Regions from separate parts of the Empedobacter sp. R132-2 genome, predicted to be linked through region 3. Evidence: riboswitches for the same ligand, from Rfam matches in the RefSeq annotation. Region 3 holds a riboswitch; each other region holds the start of a gene.

Region 1 (11,171 bases), on a different contig from region 3:
CAAAAGAATAAAAATCGCTATCGAATGCAAACCCATTTAAAACATTACAAATATCTTTTAAGGTTCCAACCTCCCAACCCTCAGGGATTTCCTTTTCTAATTCTTGGTTGTACACCATTGCACCGCCAGAAGATTTATAAGGTTGTCCTTCTTCGTTCGGGAACTCAAAATCGACAAACCATTGTTTGTATAAGGTTTGAGCGGTGGCTTCCAACTTCTCACAGATTCGTTCGTTGACTTTTATTTTGTTTGCTACCGCTTGGTATTGGGCTACAATTTCGCGTTGTTTTTCGATGGATGGAATGGGTAATTCTACATCATTCATCTCATCCATATCAAAGAATTCATGGGCACTACCATGAGATTTAAATCGTGCATATCGGTCAAATTCTGGGCGTTTAAACCACATCAATAAATAATCTGGATTTAAAACATTTTCATCTTTAACCTCAAAAATTCGATATGAAGGAGATACAATACAACTTTCTCCTTTTCTTAATGCAATTGATATTTTATCTCCATTACGAGTAGTAGCTCTGTTAAAGACAAATTGGTTATGATGAGCCACGCGATATTTTGACAAATCTACTCCTATTGTGTTTGTCTTAGCTTTCTGAAAATATTTATTGTTACTTACTCCTTGTAATAAATCGTATTTATTTCCCTCATTGAATTCAACCTTTTCAATGATATAATCACCAAGTCGTTTATAATTCATAACCTAATGATTTAAATACGTTTACTACATCATTCTTTAAAGTTTGTTCTTGTTCAAATAAAGATGATAGTTCTGTTTTAATTTCATTCATTTTTTCATCAAAATTGAAATTCTCTTCAATGTTTTTGAAGTCAATGAATTTACTAGGAACTAAAGAATAATCTTTCTTACGAATTTCATCTATATGAACACTTTTACAGAACTCTTCAATATTTTGATAGGTTGATTCAAAATCCTTTTGTTGCCAATCATGATAGGTTTGTGAAATTTTAGAAATTGTAACTTCATCAAATTCGATAAATTTCTTTTCAAAAGGAACTCCCTCTCTTCTTAAATCAAAGAATAAGACTTCATTTCTTCTATCTCTATAATGTTTTGTAACATCATTTAACTCAACAGTACGTTCTAATTTGTTTCTATTGATAATCCACATAGAAACACTAATATCGGTAGAATAAAACATACTTCCTGGCAAAATCAGAATTGCTTCTACCAAGTCGTTTTCTATAATTTGTTTACGGATTTTGTATTCTTCACCACCACCCGAAAGAGCGCCATTCGCTAAGATAAAACCAGCTACACCGTTTTGGGAAAGTTTAGAAATCATGTTCAAAATCCACGCATAGTTGGCATTGGATTTTGGAGGAACTTCGTAACCTGTCCAACGTGGATCATCCGTTAATTCGTTTTCAGCGCGCCAATCTTTTAAGTTGAACGGCGGATTCGCCATGATGTAATCGGCTTTCAGTTCTTTGTGCTGATCGTCACTAAATGTATCGGCCGCTTTGTTTCCTAAATTGGCAGAAATCCCACGAATGGCTAAGTTCATTTTAGCCAGTTTAAATGTGGTATTCGTTAACTCTTGTCCGTAGATGGAAATGTCTTTTTTGTTTCCTTGGTGTTTCTCAATAAACTTCAACGATTGCACAAACATACCACCCGAACCACAAGAAGGGTCATAGATTTTTCCCTTGTACGGTTCAATCATTTCAGCAATCAAGTTTACAATCGACTTCGGCGTATAGAATTCACCTTTTCCTTTTCCTTCGGCAATAGCAAATTTGCTTAAGAAATATTCGTACACACGTCCCACGATATCTTGGGCTTCATCACGAAGCGTATCGATGTTGTTGATGGTATCCAATAAAGCCGAAAACTTAGATTGATCCAATCCCAATCTTGAGAAATAATTATCTGGCAACGCACCTTCCAATGATTTGTTGGTACGTTCTATGGTTTTAAGTGCAGTATCAACTTTTAAGGTAATGTCTTCTTGTTTGGCATTTTCGATGATGTACGTCCAACGTGATTCTTCTGGAAGATAGAATACGTTTTCAGCCTGATAAAATTCGGGTATTTCTAAGAAGGCTTCTTTACCTTCTGCAATCAATTCTTCTCTGCGTTTGATGAATTTATCACTTGCAAATTTCAAGAAGATTAAACTCAATACCACGTGTTTATATTCTGACGGTTCTATCGAACCACGTAATTTATTTGCTGCATCCCAAAGGATTTCTTCTGTACTTTTGGTTTGTACTTTTTTAGCCATAATTGTTTATCAATTCTTTGTTGTAAATATACAAATACAATAACTGCAAATAAAGTCTTATTAAGGGATAAAACTTTACGTAAAACCATATTTGTACTTTTTTTTCAAATATAATGAAGTATAGCGACAAAATAAGACGCTATGATAATAAACAACGAATAAAAAGGTAGAATAGGATAGAAGCTTTTGAAATAAAAAAGTATATTTATCAAAACTTAAATTGATGTGTCAAGTTTATTCTGATGTCACGTTTTGTACCTGTTCTGATTTTGAAATCGATCAAGTTCAATCATTAAAAAATTACTGGGTTTTGTATCGTTTCAATGAAGCGTTAGACCTTGTAATTGTCGGCGAAATAATGTTAGATGATATGTTGAAAAATTATAATCCAAATAATTTGGTTGAACTTGTACTAAAAAAACTAAATAACAATACGCTGTTTGATAAATCAATTGATTTTGAAGACAAAGATCGGTTACACGTTTCGATTGAATTGAATCAAGTAAACCTAAACTATGGGTTCGAATATGAAGCTAATAGTTGGTCAGAAATTGAATATGATTATTTTACTTGGGCGAATAGTTACGAAGAAAAAAATGGAGGAGAGGTAAAGCTTTACGAATTGTTATAAATTTATAAAATGAGCCGATTATTTATGCTAATCGGCTCATGTTTTTTAATAGTGTAATTTTTTTTCCTTTAGTAAAACCTTTTTCGCGAAAGAAATTGTATTTTCATTTTTAATGATTGAATAGTCAATTTCTCTTGATTCGAATTGATTAGTTAGTGCTTTTAGAAAGTGAGCTCGTGCAGCTACCCATCCAGTATTACCCACCTCTTTATTGAAGGAGTTAATTACTTCTTGATCTGAAAGTGAAATCAAGTTTTTTTCAAATTTTTCAGTTAAATTTTCCATTGTTTTGATACTTTAATTTATTAAACAGTATCAATCATTAAGAATTTAGAGAGTGACAATTTTTTGACTGAACAGCCCTCATCGCTTTACCACCGTGGTTTGTTAAACTCGGTTGGTGTACTTAATGTACTCTTGATGATTGAATCTTTTATAAAAGTATTAATTATGATTTAATATTCAAAATTAATTTAATTCCTCTTATGCCTCACCAAATCAGTTACAACTCCCAAAATAATGACAACATCTTCATCTTGTAATTGAATACAATTTTTGTATTTCGGATTAAGAGAAATCAATTGTTTGTTGATGGCATCATAACGTTTGAAAGTATATTCGGAATTGTTGACCGATACTACAATATCATCATGATGTCTGGGTTCGATATCAGATCGAATGATAAGTAAATCACCTTTCAGATATTCAGGATACATACTTTCGCCACCCACACGATTAAGATAAGTTGCTTCGGGATGATTCAGTAAAATTTCATCTAAACTAATATTATTTTGTACAAAATCAGCAGCAGGAGAGGGGAAACCTGCTGAAACATCACCAAAAAATTGAACAAATCGTTTTTCACCATCTGTTTTGATAGGGATATTGATTAACTCTTCTGAGAATTTGGGAACTTGAATAAAATGTACCATTTAATAAACATTTAAAATATCTGTAAATCTTGTTGTGTAGCAAGGTGATAAACGTTCTTGCTTCATTTTCCATTTTCTACGAACATCTTGCGAAGCTAATTTTAGCATATGATCGCCATAATTCGCATTTAATTTATCCATCACACTCATCAACGCTTTATGTTTTGGAGATTCTGTATGAAATAAATTCATCTGTGCTTGATTATCGGGCGTAATTGCGGAAACAATAACGCCTGCTTTTTTATAATCAGGAACTTTGCCTTCAGCAGGAACCAATTTATCCAATAAAAATAAAGCAGATTTGGACAAAACGATACTCGAATTCGAATCAAAATCTAAGGTTGTACTTAATGAGTTTGAAACAAATGATTGCTTTTCATCAAAACGATTGGTCATCACAAAAACAGTAATAATGTTGCATTTAGATTGTTCTTTTCTAAGCTTTTCGGCACAAGAAACAGCAAAAGTAGAAACACGCTCTTTCAGATTTTCATAATCATTGATTGTTTTCTCAAAACTACGAGTGGTCGCAATTGATTTTTTGCGTTGAACTTCATCTAATTTTAAAACGCTTTCGCCTAATAATTCTTTTTTCAAACGCAATTCGACGATGGAGAAATTACGTTTGATGTATTCATCTTCAAGCAAGGTGAAATCATATGCATTACGACATCCGATATAAGATAAACGTTTAGCTAAACGTCGCCCAATTCCCCAGATATCCTCACATTTTAACCATTTTAAGGCTTTGTTTATTTTCTCTTTCGAATCAATCATATAAACGCCGTTATGATGTTTCGGAAATTTCTTCGCAATTCGATTTGCTACTTTAGCTAAAGCCTTTGTAGGAGCAATACCAATACAAACTGGAATTTTGGTAATGGTATATATTTTTTGTTTAATTTCTTGGGCGTACTTTACCAAATCATAGTTATCAAAGCCTTTGAAAAGAAGAAAAGATTCATCAATCGAATAAATTTCTATATCAGGACAATAGGATTTTAAAATCATCATCACGCGATTACTCATATCCGCATATAAGGGATAATTGGATGAGAATACATTAATTTTATTTAATCTAAAATTATTCTCGTATTCAAAAGCAGGAGCACCCATTGGAATGCCTAAATCTTTTGCTTCATTAGAACGTGCAATTACACAACCATCATTGTTAGAAAGTACCACAACTGGCTTTCCATTTAGGGTTGGATTAAAAACTCGTTCGCACGAAGCATAAAAATTATTGCAGTCAACTAAAGCATACATCATGTTACAAAGTTGAGCAAATAAAGCGCTACAAGGTGTCGCGGAAAAGTGTTAAAAAATAATAATTAGAAATTGATTCAGTAAATTTGTGCCATGGTACTGAATGATAGATTGAAAATGTTGGTTGACCAAGTTCCAAAAAATATTTGTGGCGTGTATTATTTATACAACGACAAGCAAGATATTATCTACATTGGAAAAAGTATTGACATTAGAAAACGATTGATTCAGCACTTCAAATCACTTGACAAAAAAGAAATCAAACTACAGTATTTTACGCATTCCATTCAATTTGAAAATACAGGAAATGAATTAATTGCTTTGTTGAGAGAATCTGAACTAATTAAGCAAAATCTACCACTATTTAATCGAGCTCAACGAAAAATTAAGTTTTTCTATGCTTTGAACAAAGAAATAAATTCGGATGGTTATCATGCATTAATTGTGAAGAAAATTGATAACTCTGGGAACGAAATTATCTCATTTACATCGTTAAATGAAGCAAAAGATTATTTATTTTACATTACAGATAAATATAAGCTTTGTCAAAAAATAAATGGTTTATATAAAACCAAATCAAGTTGTTTTCAATATAGTTTAGAAGAATGTAACGGAGCTTGTATAAATAGGGAAGATGTGAAACTTTACAACAAAAGAGTTCGTCAATTTTTGAAAACAATACATTTACCCAAAAAGGACTTTTTATTTGAATTGGTTGGAAGAACTGAAAATGAAAAAGGTATTGTATTAATTGAAAAAGGAGTTTACAAAGGATTTGGCTATTGCGATCATTTAATTGAGAATCTAGACGAAATGAAATCATTTATTGAACAAAAACAAGATAATAAGGATGTCCGAAAAATCTTATTTCGACATATAAAATCCGAATTATCCAAATAAACTCACTTGACCATCTTCACGCTGGTAGCTGAAATCAGTAAACGGAACAATTGGTTTACAATCTAACCAATTCATTAAGTTTTCATCATCATTTAAAACTACAGGCATACGATGTTTTGTATTGTGGATATAATCCATAATGCCGACAGCTTCAGTCGTAACAATCGTAAACGTATCATCAGAATATAATCCTGCTAAACACATCAAATTATTGTTGATTCCGATATCATATTTGATTTTGTCTTTGCCTTCGTGTCGCCACTCATAAAAGCCATCAACCAATATCACACAACGATTGGTGTAAGCATCTCGAAAAGATGGTTTTTCATCTATAGTTTCAATGCGTGCGTTTAAGGTGTTATTCGAATTAAAATCATTTCCAGCCCAATGCGGAATTAAACCCCATTCCAACAAATGAATATAATCTTGTTGATTGGTAATCACAGGTAATTTCGGATGATCAAAACCTTTGAAATGAGGATTTGGCGCAAATGTAACTTCAGGTTTGAATTTCAACCTTGATTTCTTTTCAATCTGTTCTTTTGTTTTGGTCACTTTTACATGAAAACACATAGCATCAACTTTGGAATAAAGATAATGATTACGACTATAAGAACAATTAAAAATTGAATTAATTAAAATGATTGTAGAAGAATTAAAACGAATTTTTTATAAACTTACGGTTTCACGTAAATCAGATTGTAACGCTCTATGTAGTTTTGTTGTATCAAGAAAATTAATTGCGATGGGAATATTTGATTTTTTAAAAAAGAAAGAATTTGATAAAATTTCTGAACTCGAAAAAAAGATTATTAGTTTAGAAAATAGTAATTCTGAATTGAACTCTAATCTAACTAGATATAACGGAATAATAGATGTAGAATACTATATAAAAACAGAAAAAGAAAATCAACTATAGAATCAATTGAAATGATTGAAGAAGAATTTCCAACGAGTTTGATGTAATTCGTGCATTTTAAACAAACTCACCAATTATGATGAATATCTAAAAAATTATAGGATAAGAGCTTTTTAAGCATTTTTGATATAAATCTTAGTTTTATTCATTCTTGATGCGGCCAAAATATTATAACAATATTATTATAGAGATAAATATTTAAAAACACTAAACTTTATAAGTAATTATTAGATAGTTTTATATGTTAAAATTTTATTTCTTTATAGATATATTGTTATATTTAATAACTAAACTAATATGAAATGATATCTATCGTTAAAGCATTAAATCCCGCTTATCGCCAATTTAAGCCAATCCGCAAAGAAGTTGAAAATTTCAAATCTGAATTATTAGCTTGCTTAGAATCGATTGGAATTAGTGATAGTAGAAATGAATCTGAAGAACATTTAAAAGAACCTATAAAGAAGTTCTTAACCAATACATTTTATCAAAAGAATTTAATCAATACCAAAGATCGAATTGATTTAGCTATTTATTTAGATAAGACAGCTAAAAGTGATGTTGGTGTTATTATAGAAGCCAAAAGACCGAGTAATAAAGCCGAATTTATTTCAACGAATAATATCAATAAAAAAGCGTTACAAGAAGTTTTATTATATTATTTACGCGAACGCATAGATTATAAGAATAATAACATAAAGCAAATTATAGTTACCAATGGGATTGAATGGTTCTTTTTCAAAGGGGAAGACTTTTACGATTATTTTTATAAAAATACAGAATTAATAAAAGAATATGCGCGTTTCCGTGATGGATTAAAAGACACTGCTAAAAACGAGCTATTCTATAAAGAAATAGCCGCAATTTATATTGAGAAGGTAAAAGACAAACTTCCCTATGTACACATTAAATTAGACACGAAAGAAATAACAAAATACAATGATACTAAAATTAGTAACCTATATAAATTATTTTCTGATACGCATTTATTAGGTAAATCATTTGGTAATGATAGTAATAAGCTAAACAATGATTTCTATAAAGAGTTACTTCATATTATCGGTTTAGAAGAAATAAAAGAGAAAACAGGGTCTAAAAAGATAATTGTAAGAAAAGATCCTAAAGAACGTGATTATGCTTCTATACTAGAAAATACAATTTATACATTAGAAGATAAAAGTTATCTAGATCGTATAACGAATATACCAAATTCTCCAGAGAAAGCTTTCAATGTAGGGTTAGAGTTATGTATTAATTGGATCAACCGTATTCTATTTCTTAAATTACTAGAATCACAGTTAGTCAGTTATAACAAATCCAAAGAATACAAATTCTTAAATTTTAATTTTCTAAATGGTTATGATGCTTTAAACGATTTATTCTTTTCAGCATTAGCAAGACCATTAAATGAAAGACACGATAAAAACAAGGAACGTTTCAAGAATATCCCTTATCTAAACAGTAGTTTGTTTGAACATAGTGAAATGGAGCGTTTAACATTTGATATTACTGCACTGAAAGATGAAGAAATGCAAGTTTTTTCAGGTACAATTTTAAAAGATAATAACGGTAAAAAATTAAATGGTAAATTAAATACGCTCGATTATATCTTCCGATTTTTAGATTCATACGATTTTTCGGCTGATGCCAATACAGATATTGAAGATGAACAAAATGGAAAAACCTTAATTAATGCTTCGGTTTTGGGTCTAATCTTCGAGAAAATTAATGGATACAAAGACGGCTCATTCTATACACCTGGGTACATTACAATGTTTATGTGTAAAGAAGCGATTAGAGAGGCTGTGGTAGATAAATTCAAAGCAGAATACCATCATTCTATCGAAACTTTTGAAGATGTAAAAGCTTATTGTCAAAGTTTCTTTAAAAAAGAGGATAGAATCAAATTAAATAACACCATCAATACTTTAAAAATATGTGATCCCGCTGTAGGTTCTGGGCACTTTTTAGTTTCTGCTTTAAATGAATTAATTGCTGTAAAAAGTGAATTAGGAATCCTTTCTAATGAACAAGGTGAAAGAATACCGTGTGAAGTTTCAATAGAAAATGATGAGTTATATATTGCTTATAACGAGGGTGAATTATTCGAGTATAATCGACAAGATGTTAATAGTCTTCATATTCAAAAAACATTGTTTCATGAAAAACAAACCCTAATTGAGAATTGTTTATTTGGTGTAGACATCAATCCCAATTCGGTAAATATTTGTCGTTTACGTCTATGGATAGAGCTGTTAAAGAATGCATATTACACAACTGAAGGCGAATTGCAAACATTACCAAATATCGATATCAATATTAAATGTGGTAATTCGTTAGTTCACCGATTTAAGTTAGACGACAGTTTAAAACAAGCGTTTAAAAATAAAGAAGTTACATATTCAATAAACGACTATAAAACTGCAGTTAGTGAGTACAAACACACGAATAGTAAAGCAAAAAAAGCTGAAGTAGAAACCATTATCCGAAACATCAAAAATAATTTTAGAACAACTTTAGATGCTAAAATCAAAGAAAAAATATCTAAAGCCGTAGGTGAATATGAAAACGAAAAATTACGCTTAGATAACTTAACATTATTCGGAGAAAAGATTAAAAAAGCAGATAGAGACAATTTAAAAAAATTGAAACTAAAAGCAGAGAAATTAACCAAAGAGAAACAAGAAATTTTGGACAATGTCATGTTTCAGAATAGTTTCGAGTGGCGCTTCGAGTTTCCTGAAGTATTAGCAGATGATGGTTCTTACCTAGGATTTGATGTCATCATCGGGAATCCGCCTTATATTCAATTACAAAAAATGAAAGAAGCAAGTAATATGCTTCAAAAATTAAATTATGCTTCATTTGCAAAAACGGGAGACATCTATAGTTTGTTTTACGAATTAGGAAATAATATTTTAAAACAAAATGGATGCTTAATTTTTATTACTTCCAATAAGTGGATGCGTGCTGCCTATGGAGAGAGTTTAAGAAAATATTTTATTGAGCAAACAAATCCTAAAGTCTTAATTGATTTTGGAGGAATTCAAATATTTGATTCTGCAACAGTTGATACTAATATTCTAATGTTTAAAAAACAACAGAATCAATACCGAACTCTTGCTTGTATCGTAAAAGAAAAAGTAATAAATAATTTGGGGGATTATTTTAGACAAAACCAAACATTAATCGACTTCAATTCATCTGACAGTTGGGTAGTTTTATCACCTATAGAGCAAAGCATAAAAGCTAAAATTGAGGCAGTTGGCACACCTTTAAAGGATTGGGATATTAGAATAAATTACGGGATTAAAACTGGATTTAATGATGCCTTTATTATTGATGGAAAAAAGCGTGAAGAACTGATTAAGCAAGACCCAAAATCTGCCGAAATTATACGACCGTTACTACGTGGACGTGATATTAAGCGTTATTCTTATGATTTTGCGGATTTATACATTATAACAACCTATCCTAGCCTAAAAATAGATATTGAACTATATCCTGCTGTAAAAGAGCATCTTTTAAGTTTTGGATACGATAGATTAAAACAAACTGGAGATAAAGGATGTCGAAAAAAGACAAATAATAAGTGGTTTGAAACCCAAGATAGTATAAGTTATTGGGACGATTTTTCTATACAAAAAATTATATATCCTAATATGACAAAATTTTTACCTTTTGTATATGACTTAGATGGTGTTTATGTAAATCAAAAATGTTTTATTATCACAGGTGAAAATATAGCTTATCTGACTGCATTTTTTAATTCTAAAATTTTTAAATGTTGTTTTAAGGATAACTTCCCAGAACTTCAAGGGGGAACTAGAGAATTAAGTAAGATTTTTTTTGAAAAAATTAAAGTATTAGAAGTTTCAAATAATATCAATTATGAAATTAATGTACTAATTGATAAATACAGAAATAATGAAATTAAAACAGATGAATTGGATTTAAAAATTGATAATTTATTGTATAATCTATATAATTTAAATGAAAATGAAATAGAATTTATTGAGAGTCTATAAATTCTATTTCATTTGAATCAAACTCAAATTTTTGATATATAAAATAATTGATATCTGATTCAATATTCTTTCTTTGATTCTTAATCCCATTATATAAATCATCTACTTTTGATTCATCTTTATTATCAAATAAAGGAAATTTTAAAGGTTGTATAGCTTGAACACTAATAAGTAAATCACCAGTTCCTGTTTTGGGTGCATCACGTAGTTGATAATGCCCTATTTTAG
Region 2 (11,171 bases), on a different contig from region 3:
CGTGGCATTTTACGTATAAAGCGATTTCTGAACCGATGTTACAAGCTTATAAAAAGCTTGATATTAAAAAGGTTTTACAAGAAAATAAATTGTTAGGAAGCGAAAATTTTACAGATGATTTTATCGAAAAATATCGAAAAGAAAATATTTTGGATATAAATCCTGTTATTAAATAGTTAAAGCTCCTTTTTGGAGCTTTTTTTGTGGTATCTTTAAATAAAATTTAAGAGATTATACTTTCTGATGAGATTAACATTTTTCATATCGTTATTTTTGAGCATGAGTTTACTAACTTTTGCCAAACAATCGATTGTGAAAGATTTGGATGGCGATGGAAAGTTTGACAAGGTTTCAATTAATTTTGAAACGAATAAAATAGAGTTTTTACTTTCTGATACTGAATATAAAAAGCAGAGTAGTTTAGCTTTTAATGAATTGGATCGTAATACGAAGATTGAGGAAACAAAGAAAGGTTTCAAGATTATCAATAAAATAGGAGATGTTTTGTTTACATCTTATTTTCGATACAATCGTCAGACAAAAAAGATTGAATTATCTGCCATAAAACGTTCAATAGTTTCGGATGATTATTCGAAAGAAAATGGCGAATCAACTTTTATTACAGCTACAAAAGAGTTTATTGCGAAATGGAATAGTTTGGATAAATCATCAAATAAAGTGATTGCTTTACCAACGCTAAAAACTAAAATTGATTTGGATGTTATTTCTTTGAATGATTTTAATGATGCATTTCTGAATAAATTTAATCAACAAAGTTTGACTTTTTATAAAGCTGAAATCTCCAAGCAAAAATAATTATTGCTCCAAATCTATTGTTCTGAATGTTAGATTAATTCGTGGCGAATTTACTTTTTTAGTAGGAGGTAAGCGATGCAGCCAATAATCTTGTGTTTCATTTTTCATAACTAATAAACTACCACTTGCAAGATTTAAAGCAATTACTTCTTTAGTTTCTTTATGTTTAAAACCAAATTTACGTTCAGCGCCGAAACTTAGCGAGGCAATTGCGCAATGACGTTTCAATTGTTTTTCACCATCACTATGCCAAGCCATCCCTTCGGAACCATCGTGATATAAATTTACCAAACAAGAATTATAAGTTTCGCCAGTTTTTTCCTCAGCTAATTTTTTTAATTCAAGTAAAGTATCAGTCCAAGGCAAAGCTGTTTTCATGATTTTGGAATAGGTATAAGCAAATGGAAAATCTCCATACCAAGCAATTTTTCGTTTAGTTTCTATCAATTTTCCAAATATTATTGCTTGATCGTTTTTCCATTCAATTTCATTTAATAATATAGAATAATAATGATGCGCTTTTTCATCGGTCATAATTTGTCCAAAATAATTTACAGTTCCATCTTTTGGAAGTAGATTTTGTTGTCCGTCAAATAAATCGTTAAAAAGATCCATTTATAGTTTTATATGATCAAAAATAAGGAATTTAGATTTAATTCAGTTAATGTAATGTGCAGATAAATAAAGTTTTACTAACGTTTGTTATTTAAAATTTAATATTGAATAAGTCAAAAAAAAATTGGATTATATAATTTTTTATTTATTTTTATTTAACCAAAATTTAACACAATATGAATAAATTGATTTTTAAGAACACAATTAAGTTCTTCCTTGTAAGTAGTATTTTACTTCTTGTTTCTGTCTTTTTAAAAATGTTAAATGTAGATCATGCGGATTTTATCTTGAACATCAGTTTCTCGGTTACAATTATTTCGCTTATCGCTGTAATGATGAGTTATAAGACTATAAGGGGGAAAAACAATTTTTCTATGGATTAATTTTTACGTATTAATTTAATTAATAATTTTGGTTGTTTATTTGTGAAAAGATAAACAACCAACTATTGTTATTTTAATAAACTGCCTCAGCGATTCTTTTTGTATTTATAGAATTACTCATTGTATAAAAATGTAATCCAGGAACACCAAAATCGATCAACTCTTTACATTGTTGAATACACCATTCAATTCCGATTTCCTTGATTCGTTCCTTATCTTTCGACTTCAAAACTTCCATTGCCAAAGCTTCTGGTAAGTCCAAATAGAAATTTTGTGGAATCGACGTTAGTTGATTGAAAGTTGTCAAAGGTTTTATACCCGGAATAATCGGAATATTAATATCCATTTCGCGACATTTTTTAACGAAATCAAAATATTTCTGATTATCAAAAAACATTTGCGTCACGATATAATCAGCTCCCAATTCCACTTTCTTTTTCAAATAATACAAATCCATTGCAAGATTTGGTGATTCGAAATGCTTCTCAGGATAACCCGCTACACCAATACAAAAATCCATTGCATGCGATTCTTGTAGTTCGTCGTCTAGATAATTTCCTGTATTCAAAGCAGTAATTTGCTCAATCAATTCCGAAGCATTTGCATGTCCACCAACTTCAGGAACAAAAGATTTTTCCGATTTTATAGGATCTCCACGTAAAACCAAAAGATTGTCAATTCCCAAGAAATTCAAATCGATTAACGCATCTTCTGTATCTTCTTTTGTAAATCCACCACAAATCAAATGCGGAATTGCGTCTATCTTATAATGATTCTGTATTGCAGCACAAATTGCAACTGTACCAGGACGTTTTCGTACCTGATAACGTTTCAATAACCCATTTTCTTTCTGTTTGTAAATATACTCTTGACGATGATAAGTTACATCGATAAAAGCTGGATTTAACTCAACTAACGGGTCTAAAGTTTTGAACGTCGCATTGACATCTTGTCCTTTCAAAGGCGGTAAAATCTCTACAGAAAATAATGGTTTTCCGTTTGCGCGTTCTATATGTTCGGTAACTTTCATTCTTTATTTTATCGTTTAGCGAAGTTCGAATCTCGAATTTCGATTATATATTTTCTTTTATATGGGCGTTTCCTTCGGGCGGGCTTTTCGTTACAATCTTTTTTGTTAATTTCGACTTCGTCCAATCAACAAAAAAGGATTTTCACTACAATCCCTAACGCATTTTTTTATTTTGTTCTACGTTCGTTGTCATTCCGAGCTTGTCGAGGAATCTGAGATTCTTTATTTCGAAATGCTCATTTTGAATGATAAATTTTATTTTTACTTAACGCTTTTACGCCAAATTAGGACTCAACCAACGTTCAGCTTTATCAAGTTCTATATTTTTACGTTTCGCAAAATCTTCAACCTGATCCAATTTTATTTTACCAACTCCGAAATATTTTGCTTCTGGATTTCCAAAATAATAACCCGAAACAGATGAAACTGGATACATCGCCAACGAACTTGTTAACTCAATCCCTGCATTTTTCTCTACATCCAAAATTTTGAAAATTGTTTCTTTTTCTAAATGGTCAGGACATGCAGGATAACCAGGAGCAGGGCGAATTCCTTTATATTTTTCTGAAATTAATTCGTCATTTGATAAAGTTTCATCTTTCGCATAACCCCAAACTTCTGTACGAACATATTTGTGCAAATATTCTGCATAAGCTTCAGCTAGACGATCGGCAATTGCTTTCACCATAATCGAATTGTAATCATCTAAATTTGTTTCGTAAGCATTAGCAACTTCTTCAATTTCATGACCAGCTGTGACAGCAAATGCACCGATATAATCTTGAATTGCTGAATCTTTCGGCGCAATAAAATCAGCAATCGAAATATTTGGTTGTTTTTTCGATTTTTTCGCTTGTTGACGAAGTGTATAAAACTCCTCTATTTTATTATTATTTTCATCAAACAATTCAATCGTATCATCGTTTACTGTATTCGCTTTAAAAAGTCCAAAAACAGCTTTCGGTTTAGCTAAATTTTCAGCTTCAATTTTATTTAACATTGACAAAGCATCTACATATAATTCTTTGGCATTTGTTCCGACAATTTCATCATCTAAAATCGCAGGAAATTTACCATGTAAATCCCATGTTTTGAAAAATGGCGTCCAATCGATAAAATCTCTTAATTCAGAAACTGTTGTTTGATGTGTAAAAACACCTAATTTATTTGGTTTAAAAGGTTTATTTTCTTCAAAATCAACTTTTAGTTTATTTTTTCGAGCATCTTCAATCGATAAGTATTCCTTTGATACAGCACGATTTAAGAAACCTTCTCTAATTTTTATGTAATCAGTAGTAGTTTCTGTTAGCAATTCCTCCTGTTGATTTCCAATCAATTTTTGACAAATCGTAACCGAACGAGAAGCATCTAAAACATGAATTGCTTTGTCATATTCTGGTGCAATTTTTACAGCTGTATGTGCCTTAGAAGTTGTTGCGCCACCAATCATCAGTGGAATATCAAGATTAAGACGTTTCATTTCTCTGGCAACATGCACCATTTCATCTAAGGATGGAGTAATCAATCCAGAAAGACCAATCACATCGACATTATTTTTTTGCGCTTCGTCTAAAATTGTTTCAGAAGAAACCATTACGCCTAAATCGATAATCTCGAAACCATTACAGCTTAAAACGACTGAAACAATATTTTTTCCGATATCGTGAACATCACCTTTTACAGTTGCCATTAAGATTTTAGAAGGCTCTTTGTCTGTTTTATTTCTAAGTTTTTCTTCCTCTAAAAATGGCGTTAAATAAGCAACAGATTTTTTCATTACGCGAGCCGATTTAACTACTTGAGGCAAGAACATTTTTCCGCTTCCGAAAAGATCTCCAACAACGTTCATTCCGTCCATCAAAGGACCTTCAATAACACGTAATGGCGAACCAATTTTTTTCAAAGCTTCTGCAGTATCTTCGTCAATAAATTCTGTAATTCCTTTTACTAAAGAAATTTCAATACGCTTTTCTAAAGGTAATTCGCGCCAAGCATCATCTTTCTTTTTCTCTTTTGTAACACCTTTTAGATGTTCGGCAAAATCAATCAAACGCTCTGTTGCATCGTCACGTCGATCCAATAAAACATCTTCAACGTGTTCTAATAAATCTTTTGGAATATCATCGTAAATCTCAATCATTTCTGGATTGACGATTCCCATGTCCATTCCGTGTTTAATGGCGTGATATAAAAACGCCGTGTGCATCGCTTCACGAACCGCATTGTTTCCACGGAAGGAAAATGAAACATTCGAAACTCCACCCGAAACTAACGCATGCGGAAGATTTTCTTTGATCCATTTTGTTGCATCAAAAAAATCGATGGCATTACGGCGATGTTCTTCCATTCCTGTTGCAACTGGGAAAATATTCACATCAAAAATGATATCTCTTGGATTGAAATTTACTTGATTTACCAAAATATCATACGAACGTTTTACGATTTCGATTCGACGTTCATAATTATCCGCTTGACCTTTCTCATCAAACGCCATAACCACTGTTGCAGCACCGTAACGTTTAATTTTCTTCGCATGTTCGATAAATAATTCTTCTCCCTCTTTTAAAGAAATTGAGTTGACAATCGCTTTACCTTGAACATTTTTTAGACCAGCTTCAATAATTTCCCATTTCGAAGAATCAATCATAATTGGAACTTTCGAAATATCAGGTTCAGAAGCAATCAAACGCAAATATTTTACCATAGAAGCTACACCATCAAGCATACCTTCATCCATATTGATATCGATAATTTGCGCGCCACCATCCACTTGGTCACGTGCAACCTGAAGTGCTTCTTCAAATTTTTCTTCTTTGATTAATCGCAAGAATTTTTTAGAACCAGTTACATTTGTACGTTCGCCAACGTTTACAAAGTTTGAATTTTCTCGTACAATTAAAGGTTCTAATCCAGAAAGTTGAATTTTTACGCCTGACATTGTTCACTAATTTTTCGAGGTTCGTATTCTTTTGCTAAATCTGCCATCAATTTGATATGATCTGGTGTAGTTCCACAACATCCACCCAAAATATTAACCAATTTTTTATCTAAGAAAGGTTTGATAAAATCTCGCATCATTTCAGGAGTTTCATCGTATCCACCGAAAGCGTTTGGTAAACCAGCATTTGGGTATGCGCTGACATAAAATGGTGCTTTTTCGGCTAATACTTCTAAATATGGAATCAAATCTGTTGCACCTAAAGCACAATTTAACCCAACTGAAATTAAATCAATATGTTCTAATGAAATCAAGAAAGCTTCTGTTGTTTGTCCAGAAAGTGTACGTCCAGATTTATCTGTTATTGTACCAGAAGCCATTAGAGGAACGTTGATTCCTGTTTTTTCTATCGCATCTTGAATTCCATAAAATGCTGCTTTTGCATTTAAAGTATCAAAAATAGTTTCGACAAGTAAAATATCTGCACCAGCTTCTAACATTGTTTTTGCTTGACGATAATATACATTTGCCAATAAATCAAAATCCACATCGCGATAACTAGGGTCATTTACTTGTGGCGAAATAGAGGCTGTCTTGTTGGTTGGACCTAAAGATCCAACTACAAAACGAGGTTTATCTGGGGTAGAAAACTCTTCACAAGCTTCTTTTGCTAAGCGAACGGCTTCGTAATTTAATTCATCAACCAAATCAACCATATCATAATCAACCATAGAAATAATATTGGCATTGAACGTATTTGTTTCGATTAAATCTGCACCAGCAGCCAAATATTCTCGGTGAATATCTTTTATGATTTGAGGTTGGGTTAAAACCAATAAATCGTTATTTCCTTTTAAAGAAGTATGAAAATCCTTGAATCGTTCTCCACGATAATCTTCTTCTTGTAAATTGTGCTTTTGGATCATCGTTCCCATTGCACCATCTAAAATAACAATACGCTCTTTTAGTATATCGTCTAATTTCATTCTAAATATTTTAAAAGCCTTATGGGAAGAAGTGTGAGGTAAGTCCTTATCTTTCTCTATTTGAGTAGGATTTAGCACCCAACTATACTTTGGGTTGCTAAGATTTCAACGGGCCTATTCCCTCCATCTTTCTTTATAAAGCTATGTGCAAAATTATTTAAAGTATTGAGAATAAAAAAATCAAGATTGAAAAAAACGAGTTCGAAACTTGGTTCATAGAAATAATTTTTGTTTGAAATAGTTCAAAATCTCTAATAGGTCATTTTTGAAATTTATTTTAGAAAATATTTCTTTAAAATTACTATTTTAAAGAAATAATATTTTAATTAGTTATTGAAAATTGTAGTTTTTAGAATATTTTTAATAAAAATAGGGTTTTATTAAAAATTATTAAGATTTGTTTTTTCTTTTAATTGTATTTTTTAGAAAATTATTTTTGTCTATAAATATTTATAGAATAAAATTCATTATTTGTGTATTTTTATCTATAATTACGGAAAATATTAAATTAAAGAAATGAAATTAATTTGGATATATAGAATTCTTTCGCCTAAATTTGTCCTCAGAAATAGTTCATTAAAATTTACATTTTATCAAGAAAAGTGGAGGGAAATGGCCCAAAGAAACTTTAGCAACCTGATTAATGAATCAAGGTGCTAAATCCATCCTTATAGGAAAGATGAATAAAAACTACTGTAAACCAATCTTCAATAATATTCTTTATTCAAAATGGTTCAATTGTTTTTATGCGATTGAACCATTTTTTTTCTTCACTTTTCTTTGGTAAATAATTAAAAACAAAACAAATAAATGAAAAAAATAAATATCGGATTGTTCGGATTTGGAGTTGTAGGAGAAGGAATTTACAAGGTATTGGAAGAAAAACCACAATTGAATGCTGCAATTAAAAAAATTGTAATTAAAGATAATTCTAAATCTAGAAATGCTCCGTCTGAATTATTTTCGACTAATGCGGATGATATTTTAAATGACGATGAAATAAATGTTGTTGTTGAGTTAATTTCGGATGCTGATGCGGCACATGATATCATTATAAAAGCGTTCAATAAAGGTAAACATGTGGTAAGTGCAAATAAAAAATTGATTGCAGATCATCACAAAGAATTATTGGATTTGCAAGCACAAAACAATGTTTCTTTTCTTTATGAAGCCTCTGTTTGCGGGTCAGTTCCGATTATTAGAAATCTAGAAGAATATTTTGATAACGATTTATTGAATTATGTATCTGGAATTGTAAATGGGACAACAAATTACATTTTGACGAAAATGGCGAATGAAAATGAGTCGTATCAAGATGCCTTAAAAGCAGCGCAAGAAAGTGGTTTTGCAGAAGCTGATCCAACGGCTGATGTAGAAGGTTTTGATGCGTCGAGTAAATTAGCAATTATTACGTTGCATGCTTTCGGTAAAAAGATTGATGTTGATCAAGTTATTCGAAAAGGAATTACTTCATTGAAAGTTGAAGATTTTAAATACGCAAAAGAAAAAAATTATACAATAAAGTTGATTGCTAATTCTAAAATTAATCATCAAACGGGTGAAATTACATCAACAGTTTTGCCAACTTTTGTTGAATTAAATAAAACAATTGCGCTTGTGAATAACGAATATAATGGAGTTTTGATTGGAAGTTCGCTTTCAGATGAGCAATTTTTATATGGAAAAGGAGCAGGGCGTTTCCCAACTTCTTCGGCTGTTTTGAGTGATATTTCTGCGTTGAAATATGATTATCAATATTCGATTCGAAAATATGAAAACAAAGAAGAAGGAGTTTTTAATCAAACAGGAAAGAAGCGAATTTATATCGGTTTTGAGAATCAAGCAGATGATGTTTCAAATATTTTTGATGAAATAGAAGAACGTTATCAGAGTAAAAATTACAATCATATTGTTGGTGTGATTGATATAGAAAAGCTCAAACAAAAAGAGACTATTGAAAATCCAAAACTTTCGATAATTGCGTTTGAGTAAATTTTTGTGATTAAAAAGCCTCAATATTAATTGAGGCTTTTTTGTAAATCTAAAAATTAAGGTTTTTGTAAATACTTTTCCAATAAAAGTTTTAGGGGTTTATTTTTAATTAATCCAGTATAAGTCATTTCAATTTTATAATCTTTTGAGATTAAAACCCAATATGGATAACTAATTTGTTCATTTTTATCAATGAATTCTTCTAAAAATAGGTGAGTTTTTTTATTCGATTTAGGTTCATATTTTTTGTTTAAAAAGATAATAGATTCATTTGTTTCTGCTTCAAATTCAATAAAATAAATGTCATTATTTAGAATTTGAAGTAATTCTTTATCCTTTTTTAATTGTTTCTTTTGAATCATACAGTAACTACACCAATTTGTCGAAAAATAAAGTAGAATTGGTTTAGGATTTTCATTAGAAATTGAATTAAATTTTTCTAATGAAATCTGTGCTTGGAGATTCAATGATGATAAAATGAATATGAAGTACCAGATTTTCATTAACGTAAATTGTATCGAACACCTATAAAACCTCTTGTTCCCTGCATAGGTGTATAGCTGTAATCATTTGGTTCAAAAATAACATCGTTTCTTCCTTTAGGAGGAGTAACGCCATTTCCAGGTTCTCCGAATGGGTCCCACCAACGAGCAATAACATCGCCTTTTGGTAAAACATTAAAAATATTTTTGATTCCACCATAGATTTCAATATTATTCTTAAATGATTTACTTAATTGAATATTTGCAATAACAGTTGGTTTTGAATATTCTGGTCGATAATCATTTTCTACTTGAGGTAATTTCATTTTGTCATTATAATTGGCGGTTAAATCAACAGTAAAACCTTTTTTGAATGTATAACTTGCTAAGAAATTTCCAGACCATTTTGGTGCATGATATTGAACTTCTTTTTCTCCATCTTCTTTTTTGTATACATCCATATAGGTTGCGCCAAGCATTATTTTTAGAGGAAAGTCAAATGTTGCATCTATGTTTAAAGAAACTCCTTGAGATATTGCGTGTCCATCTAAATTGTCATAGATAATCTTTGTTTCGTCAGTATCTGTATCAGCAATAATTTTGTTTGTGAAATAAGAATAGAATGTTGTAAAATCAAAGTTTAAAGCGGTGAAAGAAGTTGGTAGTTTGAATACATAATTAATATTTCCATTATATGATTTTTCAGGTTTTAATTCATTTTCAAAAACTACTTGTCTAGCTCCAGTTAATGCACGATGATCTTCTGTGAAGACATTCACAACACGAAATCCCGTACCAAAACTTGCTCTTAAAGTATGATGAGATGAAGGTGAAAATTTGTATGCAATTCTTGGAGAATGTATTCCTTTATGTGTTTTATCATAATCAAATCGATAACCAAGTAATAATTTGTTTTCAGAATTTAATGTCCATTCGTCTTGTACAAAAATACCAGGAATCTGTGTATTCATTGGGTTATTCTTGATTAGATTATTATCCTCATCATATTCTCCAGTACCTCTTGTGTTATCATCATAATAAGTATATTTAAATGAAGATCCTAAAAGTAAGCTATGTTGTCCAATTATCTTATCCCAATAAGCTTGAGCAAAAATAACTTGTTGTTTTCCTTGATAAGATTCTGGACCATAAAATGAATTCTGTTGATGAAAATTATAAGAAAATTGAGTCATTATTTTTTCTTTTATAGGTAATTGATACATTCCTATCGCTTCAAAACGATTTGTCATAATACTTTCGGCATAAACTTCGTCACTTCCTCTGTGTAGTTTTCTTTTCCAATTCATTTGACCTCCCCATCTATCTTCGTATAAATAACGTAAAGCAACTGATGCTGTTCTATTTTTTTGACGTTCAAAATCAAATTTATTGAATAACGTGATGCGATCTTGTAACGTTACATCCGTAAAACCGTCGTTATTTTTATCTTTCTTATTACCATATTTAAAGTAATTAAAACCAAATAAACTATTTACCTTTTCTCCTAAATTGTATTTGTATCCACCATCAAGATTGGTTTCCAACCAAGAAGTTGTAAAAGCATCCAAAGATAATTTTGGAGCAGATTTAGGAGATTTCGTAATTACATTAATTATACCACCCATGGCTTCTGTTCCATAAAGGGAAGATGCTGGTCCTTTTACAACTTCTATTCGTTCTACCAAAGAGTTCGGAATTCCGCTCAAACCATAAACAGTAGATAAAGAAGAAACAATTGGCATTCCGTCAATTAAAATCATGGTATATGGACCTTCCATTCCGTTAATATGAATATCACCTGTGTTACAAACATTACAGTTTAGTTGTGGTTGAACACCATTTATTAATTGTACAGCGTCAAATAATGAAGGTGTTGGATTTTTTTGAAAAAACTTTGGTGTATAGATTTCAATTGGAACTGGACTATCA
Region 3 (11,171 bases):
GAACCAATCCACAAATAACCGCTAATCGTCGCAATTAATTGTAAAGCAATAAAGCAACTCACCCATTTTACATTATTTCCAAGCAGATTACCGAACGAAATATTTGCAACATTTTCTTGTCCAGCCAAAGTTCCTGCTGATGCATGTTTCAAGAAAACATAATTTAGCAAAACATAAGAAATCGTGACAAAAATAACGCCTATAAATAGTGCTTTTGGTAAGTTTTGTTTTGGTTGCTCAATTTCTTCTACGATGTATGAAGCCGAATTCCAACCTGTATAAGCAAAAGTAACATAAACCAAAGACGTCGCAAATGCAGGAAGTAACAATTCATTTTTCCAAGTCGAATCAAAAACTACCGCATTTGGCTCAACTGCTGGAGCAAAATAAAAACCTAAAACAATTAAAACAACAATAAATACAACTTTTAGAATAGTAAAAATATTCTGAAATTTACTACTCAAATTTAGACTGAATGATTGAAAAACGGCAACAATCAAAATCATGGCTATTGCAAATTCTTTTCCTAAATCAAACCCGAAAACATTCAAGTATTTTCCCATTGCCAAAGCCGCTAAAGAAATCGGCGCTGAGAAACCAACGAATAAAGAAATCCAACTTGATAAATAACCAAAAACAGGATGAAATGTGCGAGATAAGTAAATATAATCTCCTCCTGATTGTTTAAATTTTGAAGCTAACTCCGAATAAATAAATGCGCCAATCAACGCTAACAATCCTCCTATTGCCCACAATAATAAGATAGAAGTTGTATTTTTTAGATCAGAAATTTGATAACCCAAACTGGTAAAAACACCTGTTCCGATCATATTCGAAATCACTAATGCTGCTGCGGTTTTCCAACCAATTTTTGAATGTGCCATACACAAAAAAGTGCCAATTGAATGTTTGAATTTACATTAAAATTGACACTTAGAATATTTTATTATTGATTAAAATTTAAAACTTGCACGCGCAAAATAATACGCTCCTGTCATCCCCATTTGCACTGGCGCATACGGAAAAACTCCATAATAAGAATTCTCGTAAACTTGCTTGTCTGGGAAAACATCAAACAAATTATTTGCACCAATTGTAAAGTTGAAATTCTTTGTAATATCATAACCAATCGAAGCATCCGTCACCACTTTTCCCGTGTGTTCTTGGATACTTCCCCAAGGATATCCATCTTTTGTCACTTTTCCGAAATACGTGTTACGCACCATAAAATTGAATCCAGAAATTGCATAATTCAATCCTAAAGTTACTTTTGTTTTTGGACTTAATGATTCGATAATATTGACTTGATCAGAGCCAAAAAATTCTTCCGTTGGAATTGTTAAAGCTGTTGGAAAATGATAACCGACAATCTTTGTTTCATTGATATTTCCTGATAAACTTGCATTCAATTTTCCTCGACCTAAACGTGTATCATAGGAAATCACTAAATCCAAACCTTTGGTTTCTGTATCAATTGCATTCGTAAAAATACGCGCTGTCGCTACATTATATTTTTCTAAAGCAGGATCTGTGATATCAGAAGTTAAGACAATTCGGTCATCAACTTTTATAAAATATCCATCCAATGTGATGAATAATTTTGAAGTCGGACGAAATGTTAAACCTAAACTTGCATTGATTGATTTTTCTTCTTTCAATTTATCCAAACCAATTTCTCTCGACAATTCAGACTCATTTTGGATAATTCCTTTTGTAACCAAAACTTGATCTCCATTATCATTCAAGAATAAATCAGTATATGAATTACTAAAGTATTTTTGTTGTAAAGAAGGCGCTCTAAATCCTGTTGAAATTGCTCCACGAACCGAATATCCTTTTGCGTATTCATATCGCATCGCTAATTTTCCGTTGATTGTACTTCCAAAATCTGAGTAATTTTCGAAACGTCCAGCCAAATCAGCCGTAAAATCTCCAAATTTCAATTCTCCATCTACATAAGCCGCAACTGAATGACGATCACCTTTTACAGCATTTAATGGAGAAAATCCTACAAAAGATTCAGATCCAGAACCTGTGTAAGAAGCTTCATCTCCTGCTTCGATTTTATATTGTTCAAAACGATATTCTCCTCCAAACGCTAAGCTAACATTTTGATTGATTCGTTTCGAAAAATCTAAATTGACTGTATTTTGTAAAAATTGATGTTTCCCTGCATAAAAATCGGTTGGAGAATTTAAACCTAATGATTGATTAATTGAATTTTCTAAATCATATTTGAATGAATTTAAACCAAAAGTATTACTCAAGTCAACTTTCCATCCATCATATGAATAACGTAATCCTGTCGAATTTGAATAATCATTTACATTAGATTTTAACGTTGCTTGAAAACCATTTGGATAAATTTTTAACGCATCTTCAGACAATTCGCTTGGCAATCTTCTAAAACCGAATCCATTTCCTTGGCGTAATGAAACGCCTCCAAATGAATAAAAATCTAATCGATCATTAATCGCCGTTTCAGCATTTACAAAAAATTGTTGATTTTTGATTGCCGCATCTCCAATTTGAAATCTAAAATCTTTTCTCGAAAGTCCTAAAGCAGCAATTTTAGCATCATCCGCAGCTCTTGCTGCATCTGGATCATCTGCAAAATCGTAGGCGAAATTATCTCCAAAAATATCTAAATTATGATCTTTTGAACGATTCGTTTTCTTGCGCTCACTTACAACCGCCGAAAAAACAATTGAACCTGATTGTCCTAATTTCGTTCCATAACTTCCGTTAAAATTATACGTTTCACCATCATTTCGAGAAGTCTGACCATACGTCAAAGACGCGTCACCTCCTGGTTTAGATTTCAAAACAATATTTACAACTCCCGCAATCGCATCAGAGCCATATTGCGCAGCCGCACCATCACGTAAAACTTCAATTTTATCGATCGCCGAAATCGGAATTGCACCTAAATCTGTTCCTACAGAACCATTCCCTACCGTATTTTGGTAATTCACCAACGAAGTTGTGTGACGACGTTTTCCATTAATCAAAACCAAAACCTGATCTGGTCCCATTCCGCGCAACGTCACAGGATCGATATGCTCCGTTCCATCGGCAGATGATTGACGAACCGAATTAAAAGAAGGAATAACCACATTCAAAATATCATTTACACTCAATTGAGGAGAAGACGTTTTCAATTTCTCAACATCGATAATATCGACAGGAACTGACGAATTAACCACCGTTCTTTCTGATGTACGACCACCGATTAAAATAACTTCGTTAAGATTTGTTTCCTCCTTTTCAACTTCTTGAGCGAAAAGTGTAGATGCGCAAATAAATGCGAATGAAGCAAGTAAAAATTTGTTTCTTTTCATTTTTAATTTTCATAAAACTTTCAAGAAACCAACAGATAAAAGTGAAATACTTTTACTCATCTTTCCCTCTAATAGGTTGGATTTAGCACCTTAGATTATAAGTCATCTGGTTGCTAAGGTTTCACAGGGCCAATCCCTCCACCTTTCTTGATAAGTTATGCAAAGGTAATGTTAAAAAATGAAAATGCAAATAATACTCTATCATTTTTATAGAGTTATTGAATTAACAATGAAATATCTAACTCTTGACTTTCGTCCAAATTCATCATTGCATTGATTCGTTTGAATGATTTGAAGTTAACTAGATCTGAAACCTTTATATTTTTCTGAATGATTTCGCCTGATTGCAACAAAGCTTCTCTCATTGTTCCTTTCAACAAAAAACTTCGCGGCGTGATCCATTGAGAACCGTCAAAAAAAACAATATTCGAATAAATACAATCGGTAATATAATTTGATTTCACCAAGACCAAATCATCTGTTTTTGATTCTTTTAAATACTCATCAAAAAACCAACGATCTAAATATTTGTAGGAATAATCAATTTTATTTTCGATCTCAAAAAGTTGAATACTTTCAATTGGTTTGATTTGATACGGTTGAAATTCTACCGATTGAATTTCTCGATCATAAACAATTCTAACTTTATATTTTTCATCCGTTAAATCTGTTGGAAACTTAATAATTTCGTTCAATAAAATCGGATTGATTTCAGTAAAATTATCATTTCTTGTTCGATCAAATCTCGCTTGATGAAATTCTAAATTTCGAAGTTGTTTATTCACACAACAAATCGATTCAATAAATTGGAACATATACTTTCTGAATTAATTCTTCGTATTCTGCTTTCGCTTTGCTTTTTGCCGTTATTCCTCCTCCACTCTTGAAAAACAATTCGCCTTGATTATTTTCAATAAAACGAATCATCACAGCACTATCAAGATTTTTTCCATCAAAAACACCAAAAACTCCTGTATAAAAATTACGATGATACTTTTCTGCTTCTAAAATAATTTCGACGGTTTTCTTTTTGGGAGCACCGCAAATAGAACCTGCAGGTAAAAGTTGATCGAAAATCGTTCCTAAGTTTTGGTAATAATCATCGTTCAAATCACCTTTTATCTCAGAACTCACTTGCAAAAGTGTTGCATCATTTGTCTTCACCTCATCCATGTAGCGATAATTTGTTACCTCAACATTTTCTGAAACAAGACTCAAATCATTTCTAATTAAATCGACAATTGTAGCATGTTCGGCAGCTTCTTTTTCATCATTCAAAATAAGTTGCTTCGCATTTAGAATCGAGGCATCAATGGTTCCTTTCATTGGATTTGAAAAGATTTTTTGAGCTTCAATTTTCACAAAACGTTCGGGAGAAAAACAAACAAATTCGTCTTTATATTTCAATTTATATTTTGTTTCAGAAAACTGAAAAATATCATTCAAAGACAAATCAGTTTCAATTTTTGTTGGAAGCGTTAAATTCGTTAAATATGAATTTCCAAACAAAATATTATCGTGAACATAATTGAATTTTGGCAAATATTCGTCAAAGGAAATCGGGAATTTATTGAATTTAAAATCTTTCTGAAAAGATTCTTTTTTTGTTGAATCTACTTCAAATTTTATCTCATCAGGTAATTCATTTAACGGAATTACTTCTCCATTTTCTTTCAAAAAATCGATCATAAAAAAAAAGGGAACTTTTGCAGCTCCCAATTCATTCATTTTCGTAAAAATCGAATGCTTTGCTAACATTCGATAAAATTAATATTATTCTTGGTTTGTACCAAGTAGATCAATTTCTGTTTTTTCATCATCTGTCAAAATCATATCTTTTAACATAAAATAAACCATCATATAGCCAATTGGATAAGTTGCTAACACACCCACATAACAAGCAATAGCTCCTATTGAAGCAACCAGACTAACAACAATAGCTATTAGAATCATCCACCAAAAATTCTTTTTTACGATTGCATAAGAAGTTTTCATTGCGTCAATAGCGCTCATATTTCCATAATGAATAAGATACGGAGCCAGATAAATACACGCTTGTAAGAACAATAAAAATACTGTCGCCACTAAGATGTATAACATACCAAAAAGCGATGAACCAATCATTAATGCTGAGTTTACATTTTCGGGATCATTAAACATAAGTGGTAAAAAAGAAAAAATAATGTATGGTAACATTACAACTATTGCAACTCCCATTACGATAAGTGTTAAAAGGAAATAGCTTCCTATATTTTTGAAACCTCCAAAAAAGTCACCTAGTTCTAATGACATTTTGTTTTCGGCACGTTCTGCTCCAATCATAAATCCCATTATAAGTGGATACATCACAAAAAGCAATCCGATTATAGTGAAGGAAGTAAACATATAAACAATAGCTGCAACAAGAGCATAAATAACAAATGGCTGCCAATTATTTTGGAAAAGTTCTAATGATTGATTGAAATATTTTCCGATATCAAATTGGAATTTATTGTTTTTGTAATACTCAATTTTGTTGTAATCTAATGTTTTCATCTTAACGTTGGTTTAATTGAAATTAATGTAAATTTGCTTGATTAGTAGAATAAAAATTAATAATTGTTACAACATGAATGCAAACGATTTATTATCAATCATAAAAAATAGACGCTCTATATTTCCTCCGCAATACAATCAAGAAGAAATTACGCGCGAAGAATTGAATCAAATTTTTGAGGCAGCAAATTGGGCGCCATCTCATAAAAAAACAGAACCTTGGCGTTTTGTTGTTTTAGAAGGACCTGCAAAAGACCGTTTCCGCGAATACGTAAAGCGTGTTTATGTGCAAGGAACGCCAACAGATCAATTGAGCGACAGAAAAATAAATGCATTAATTGAGAAATGTGATAAGTCGAATAAAATTGTATTAATCAATTTTATCAACACAGAAAAAAATCCTGAATGGGAAGAATTAGCTGCAACTTCTATGGCTGTTCAGAATATGTGGTTAATGGCAAGTGCGCTAAAGATTGGTGCATATTGGTCTTCTCCAGCAAACATTATCGCCAATGTTGATGAGTTTACAACTATGGAAGAAGGCGAAAAATGTGTTGGTGTTTTCTATATGGGAAAAATTGAAGGAGATTCTCCAGAAGCTGTTCGTCAACCAATCGAAAATAAAGTGAGATTTTTAGAGTATTAAAAACTCTTTAGAAAATAATTTGAAAAAGACTACTAATTTTTTAGTGGTCTTTTTTATTAAATAGAAAATCAACTCTTTATGATTTTTGTATATTTGACTAAATACTTTAATATGAAATACATGAAATCTATTTTTAACTACTTATTAGTTGTAATCTCTATTAGTTTTTTTACATCTTGCAAAAACTCTAATCTGCCTGTTTACAACGATCCAATCCCGAAACACGAAACATTTACAATTGATTCTAAAATTCTAAATGAAAAACGAGTTATTAATGTTTGGGTTCCAAAAGAATATTCGACTTCTCAGGATTCGTTATCCGTTTTGTATATGCCTGATGGCGGAACAAAAGAAGATTTTCCACATATTGCAAACACATTAGATAGTTTGATTACTTCGAAAAAAATAAAACCAGTTATTTTGGTTGGAATAGAAAATATACAACGTCGCAAAGATTTGAGTCCACCAACTGAAAATGAAGAAGATAAAAAAATAGCCGATGTTGTGGGAGGTTCTAATCAATTTAGAAGCTTTGTCAAGGATGAGTTATTTCCTGAAATCACGAAAAAGTATCGCACTAAAAATAATAAAGGAATTATTGGCGAATCGTTGGCTGGATTATTTATCATGGAAACTTTTCTGAAACAACCAGAAATGTTTGATTATTATATTGCAATTGATCCTTCACTTTGGTGGAACGATCACAAAATGTTATTGAATTCAAAAAATGATTTAGCTAAATTTCCTTCAACTCCAAAAAAGTTATGGTTTGCAGGATCTGGAGCAAGTGATATTTTACCTTATACAGATGATTTGAAGAATATTTTGACGCAAGAAAAACTTCCAAATCTACAATGGAATTATTCTCCAGAACCGAAAGAAGAACATGCTACAATTTACAGAGCAACTAAAGAAAAAGCATTGATTTGGAGTATTGGTAAATAAAATTTATCTGATAAATAAAAAACCCTCACTTCAAATGAAGTGAGGGTTTTTTATGCGATTCGTTTTCCTAAAATAGTTAAACTTCTTTCTATTCCGTCTAAAATTGCAATATTGGGATAATTTCCCCAATCTTCGAAACCAAAATGCTTGAATAATTTCAAGCTCGGTTCATTATGCGAAAAAATAAAACCTAAAATCGTTTTGATTCCAAATTCTGGTGCTTTCGTAATGCTATATTCCAACACTTGTTTTCCTAAACCTTTTCCACGTTGCATAGCATCTAAATAAATGCTAATTTCTACAGTTGCATCATAAGCTGGTCTTCCATAAAAAGATTGAAAACTTACCCAACCTACAATGTCTTTCGATTCATTTTCTACAACCCAAAGTGGTCTTTTTTCAGGTGAATGTTCTTCGAACCATTTTACTTTACTTTCAACTGAAACTGGTTCGGTATCGGCAGTTACTAATCGCGAAGCTATTGTAGAATTATAAATTTCTGTTATTTTTTCTAAATCGCTTCGTTTAGCATCTCTGTATGTTAACATCTAAATTTTTAAATTTTATTCTCTGTTTGATTTTAAAAAGGAATATTCTTTTTCATCGCCATCATATAGCCCAAATGCATTGCTTCGTGAATATTGTTGTACAAAATTGCATCTTCAATCGATTCTAACGTCATACCAAAACTTGTTTTATATGATCGATAATACGATAGTTTTTCCGAACGATAATCCTTGAACATCTGCATTGGTGTACTTTCCAACATTTCCTTCAATTCTGTCACATCTTCTTCCGTTACTTCCGTATTTCCGATTGTTCCTTTTTTATACTTCTGAATAAACTGAATATCGACCAACATCCTATTATCGGTTAAATAATAATGGATCAATTGTTGTGTTGCCAAAACGTGAGCCGCATTCCAAAACAAATTGTTTTTATAGCCAACAGGTATATAAAGTAGTTGCTTTAGAGAGTGTTGTTCAAGCTCATCAATAATCTGTTTTCTTATATTCGTCAGATAAATAATATGCTCTTCCATAGTCAGATTTAAAGTTTAAATATACATCAAATTAAGTCTATTTATCAAATTATAAAGCAAAACAATTAAAATCACGTTTTTAGATTATTTAAAGTCTTTGATTCTTCGTAATTTTGTCTCATTAAAATTAAAAGATGGCTTACACAAGAGATCAAATATATCAAGTATTAGAAGAATTAGGTATTCGCAATTGGATGCGTAACGCTCAAGTGATGGGAAATGATATTATATTGGATATTGTTTCTCCTTCGCCTGCAATGCACGAACGCAAGCGTTTGGAAATTGCGTTGAAAAATGCATTTAAAGAAAATTTACCTGAGTCAAATCTTAAACTTAACATTTCTGTTGAAGTTGAAGAAAAAAATCCGAACGAAATCAAAGGTTCTGAATTGCCAGGTGTTAAAAATATTATCGCTGTAGCATCAGGTAAAGGTGGTGTTGGTAAATCTACTGTTTCATCAAACTTAGCAATAAGTTTAGCAAACATGGGATTCAAGGTAGGTTTATTAGATGCTGATATCTACGGACCTTCTATGCCAATTATGTTCGATTGTCAAGATGCTCGTCCATATTCTGTAGAAGTTAATGGAAAAACGAAAATAAAACCAGTAGAAGCTTACGGAATTAAATTATTATCAATTGGATTCTTTGCTGATACAGATCAAGCAATTGTTTGGAGAGGACCGATGGCTGCAAAAGCATTGAATCAAATGATTCGTGATGCACATTGGGGAGAATTAGATTTCTTATTAATCGACTTACCTCCAGGAACAGGTGACATTCATTTATCTATCGTTCAACAAGTTCCAATTACAGGAGCTGTTGTAGTTTCTACGCCTCAAAATATTGCATTAGCAGATGCAAAAAAAGGAGTTGGAATGTTCCAAATGGAAGCGATTAATGTTCCAGTTTTAGGAATTGTAGAAAATATGGCGTATTTTACACCAGAAGAATTACCTAACAACAAATATTATATCTTTGGACAAAATGGTGCAAAGAACTTAGCAGAACAAATTGGTGTTCCTTTCTTAGGCGAAATTCCAATTGTACAATCTATTCGCGAAGCTGCTGACGTTGGTCGTCCAGCTGCAATGCAAGAAGATACTGTTGTAGCTAATGTTTACAAAGAAATTGCACGTAACGCAGTACAAAGTTTAGTAGAACGTAACAATACTTTGCCTCCAACAGAAGCCGTTCGTATTACAACGATGGCAGGTTGTTCGGCAAAAAATTAAAAAAAGTAAAAGATCATGACTCCAGAAGAAAAATATTCAGAAGTTGAAAAGGCCTTAACTGAAATTAGACCATTCTTAAATTCAGATGGAGGCGATATCGAATTAGTATCTGTAGAAGATAATATTGTAAAAGTTCGCCTTACAGGTGCATGTATAGCATGTTCTGTCAACCAAATGACCTTAAAGTCTGGTGTTGAAATGACCATCAAAAAATATGTTCCAGAAATAGTTTCGGTTATCAATGTTTCAGATTTTGAAACTTCAACTGAAGCAGATCAAATATCTTCCTTAAAAGAAGAAAATTAGAATATCATTAGATTCTCATAAATTAAAACGCCTTTATATCAATTTATAAAGGCGTTTTATTATTTTTGGCAAACAATTTGAATCTTAACCTCAAAACCAAAAATTCAAAATGAAAAAATATATTTTATTTTTTACTTTTATTGTCCTTTCATTTGCATTGCCTTTAAATGCTCAAAACAACTACAAAGTTGGCGAAAATCTAAAATTTAGAGTTCATTATTCTGGATTGAATGCAGGTTTTGCTTCAATTGATGTAAGAGAAGCTACATTGAACGGAAAAAGCCATTATCACATCGTAGGAAAAGGAACTTCTACTGGTGCGGTACGTGCTTTTTTTAAGGTAGATGATAATTACGAATCGTATATTGATAAAACAGATTTGAAACCGACAAAATTTGTTCGAAATATTGTAGAAGGAAGTTACAAACGTCATCAAATCTATTATTTTGATCACGCCAATAGAAAAGCAAAAGTTGAAAATAAACGAGATGGAAAAGTAACAACAGAAACAATTCCGTACGATGCACAAGATTTACTTTCTGCTTTTTACAGCTTACGTAATGCCAATCATTCCACTCTTAAAACAGGAAATTATTTGAACGAAAATATTTTTCTTGGTGACGAAACATTAAAGTTTCGATTAAAAGTTTTGGGACGTGAAACCTTAAAAACAAAATTCGGAAAAATTGCAGCAATAAAAATTCGTCCTTACGTACAATCTGGTCGCGTTTTCAAAGAATCAGAATCGGTTACGATGTGGATTTCTGACGATGATAACTTAGTTCCGCTAAAAATAAAAGCGGGTTTATTAGTTGGATCGTTAAATGCAGATCTAAATGAATATAAAAATTTAAAATATCCAATCAATTTTACAAAGTAAAGTGATTAGTAAATCATTAAAAAATCCGACAAAATTAATATTGTCGGATTTTTTTATTTCTCTAAATATTCCAAAAAAACATCACTCGGAATTTCCATTGCACCCAGACTCGCTAAATGTTCGGTATAAACTTGACAATCGATCAACTTATATTTCTTATGATATTTTGCTACAAATTGTATAAAACCAGCTTTGGAAGCATTGCTCACTTTCGCAAACATACTTTCTCCACAAAAAACAT

What was found. A riboswitch is a leader RNA that binds a small molecule or an ion and turns the genes downstream of it on or off. The one in region 3 is predicted to bind S-adenosylmethionine.
Region 1: linked by a shared signal. The riboswitch ahead of HXZ69_RS10625 (hypothetical protein) and the one ahead of HXZ69_RS04375 (TonB-dependent receptor plug domain-containing protein) in region 3 are both predicted to bind S-adenosylmethionine.
Region 2: linked by a shared signal. The riboswitch ahead of HXZ69_RS12495 (homoserine dehydrogenase) and the one ahead of HXZ69_RS04375 (TonB-dependent receptor plug domain-containing protein) in region 3 are both predicted to bind S-adenosylmethionine.

What each region holds. Positions count from the first base shown of each region.
Region 1 covers NZ_JACAGG010000022.1:31,495-42,665, forward strand. Annotated here, with positions in the region: gene HXZ69_RS10610 (restriction endonuclease subunit S) at 1-718, opposite strand, end outside; gene HXZ69_RS10615 (type I restriction-modification system subunit M) at 708-2,267, opposite strand; gene HXZ69_RS10620 (hypothetical protein) at 2,491-2,898, shown strand; gene HXZ69_RS10625 (hypothetical protein) at 2,944-3,183, opposite strand; SAM-I-IV-variant riboswitch at 3,233-3,327, opposite strand; gene HXZ69_RS10630 (LexA family protein) at 3,372-3,830, opposite strand; gene HXZ69_RS10635 (Y-family DNA polymerase) at 3,831-5,099, opposite strand; gene HXZ69_RS10640 (GIY-YIG nuclease family protein) at 5,190-5,996, shown strand; gene HXZ69_RS10645 (SOS response-associated peptidase) at 5,985-6,569, opposite strand; gene HXZ69_RS10650 (hypothetical protein) at 6,637-6,915, shown strand; gene HXZ69_RS10655 (DUF7149 domain-containing protein) at 7,218-10,943, shown strand; gene HXZ69_RS10660 (TaqI-like C-terminal specificity domain-containing protein) at 10,927-11,171, opposite strand, start outside.
Region 2 covers NZ_JACAGG010000032.1:10,739-21,909, forward strand. Annotated here, with positions in the region: gene HXZ69_RS12465 (M15 family metallopeptidase) at 1-176, shown strand, start outside; gene HXZ69_RS12470 (hypothetical protein) at 280-816, shown strand; gene HXZ69_RS12475 (alpha-ketoglutarate-dependent dioxygenase AlkB family protein) at 817-1,431, opposite strand; gene metF (methylenetetrahydrofolate reductase [NAD(P)H]) at 1,888-2,844, opposite strand; gene metH (methionine synthase) at 3,119-5,782, opposite strand; gene HXZ69_RS12490 (homocysteine S-methyltransferase family protein) at 5,770-6,768, opposite strand; SAM riboswitch class I at 6,812-6,910, opposite strand; SAM riboswitch class I at 7,356-7,454, shown strand; gene HXZ69_RS12495 (homoserine dehydrogenase) at 7,579-8,760, shown strand; gene HXZ69_RS12500 (thioredoxin fold domain-containing protein) at 8,817-9,263, opposite strand; gene HXZ69_RS12505 (TonB-dependent receptor plug domain-containing protein) at 9,263-11,171, opposite strand, start outside.
Region 3 covers NZ_JACAGG010000004.1:136,494-147,664, forward strand. Annotated here, with positions in the region: gene HXZ69_RS04370 (APC family permease) at 1-884, opposite strand, end outside; gene HXZ69_RS04375 (TonB-dependent receptor plug domain-containing protein) at 954-3,341, opposite strand; SAM riboswitch class I at 3,395-3,498, opposite strand; gene HXZ69_RS04380 (aminotransferase class IV) at 3,557-4,156, opposite strand; gene HXZ69_RS04385 (aminodeoxychorismate synthase component I) at 4,140-5,099, opposite strand; gene HXZ69_RS04390 (DUF2189 domain-containing protein) at 5,115-5,876, opposite strand; gene HXZ69_RS04395 (nitroreductase family protein) at 5,950-6,522, shown strand; gene HXZ69_RS04400 (alpha/beta hydrolase) at 6,634-7,467, shown strand; gene HXZ69_RS04405 (GNAT family N-acetyltransferase) at 7,518-8,015, opposite strand; gene HXZ69_RS04410 (DinB family protein) at 8,048-8,509, opposite strand; gene HXZ69_RS04415 (Mrp/NBP35 family ATP-binding protein) at 8,644-9,744, shown strand; gene HXZ69_RS04420 (NifU family protein) at 9,760-10,050, shown strand; gene HXZ69_RS04425 (DUF3108 domain-containing protein) at 10,160-10,930, shown strand; gene aat (leucyl/phenylalanyl-tRNA--protein transferase) at 10,984-11,171, opposite strand, start outside.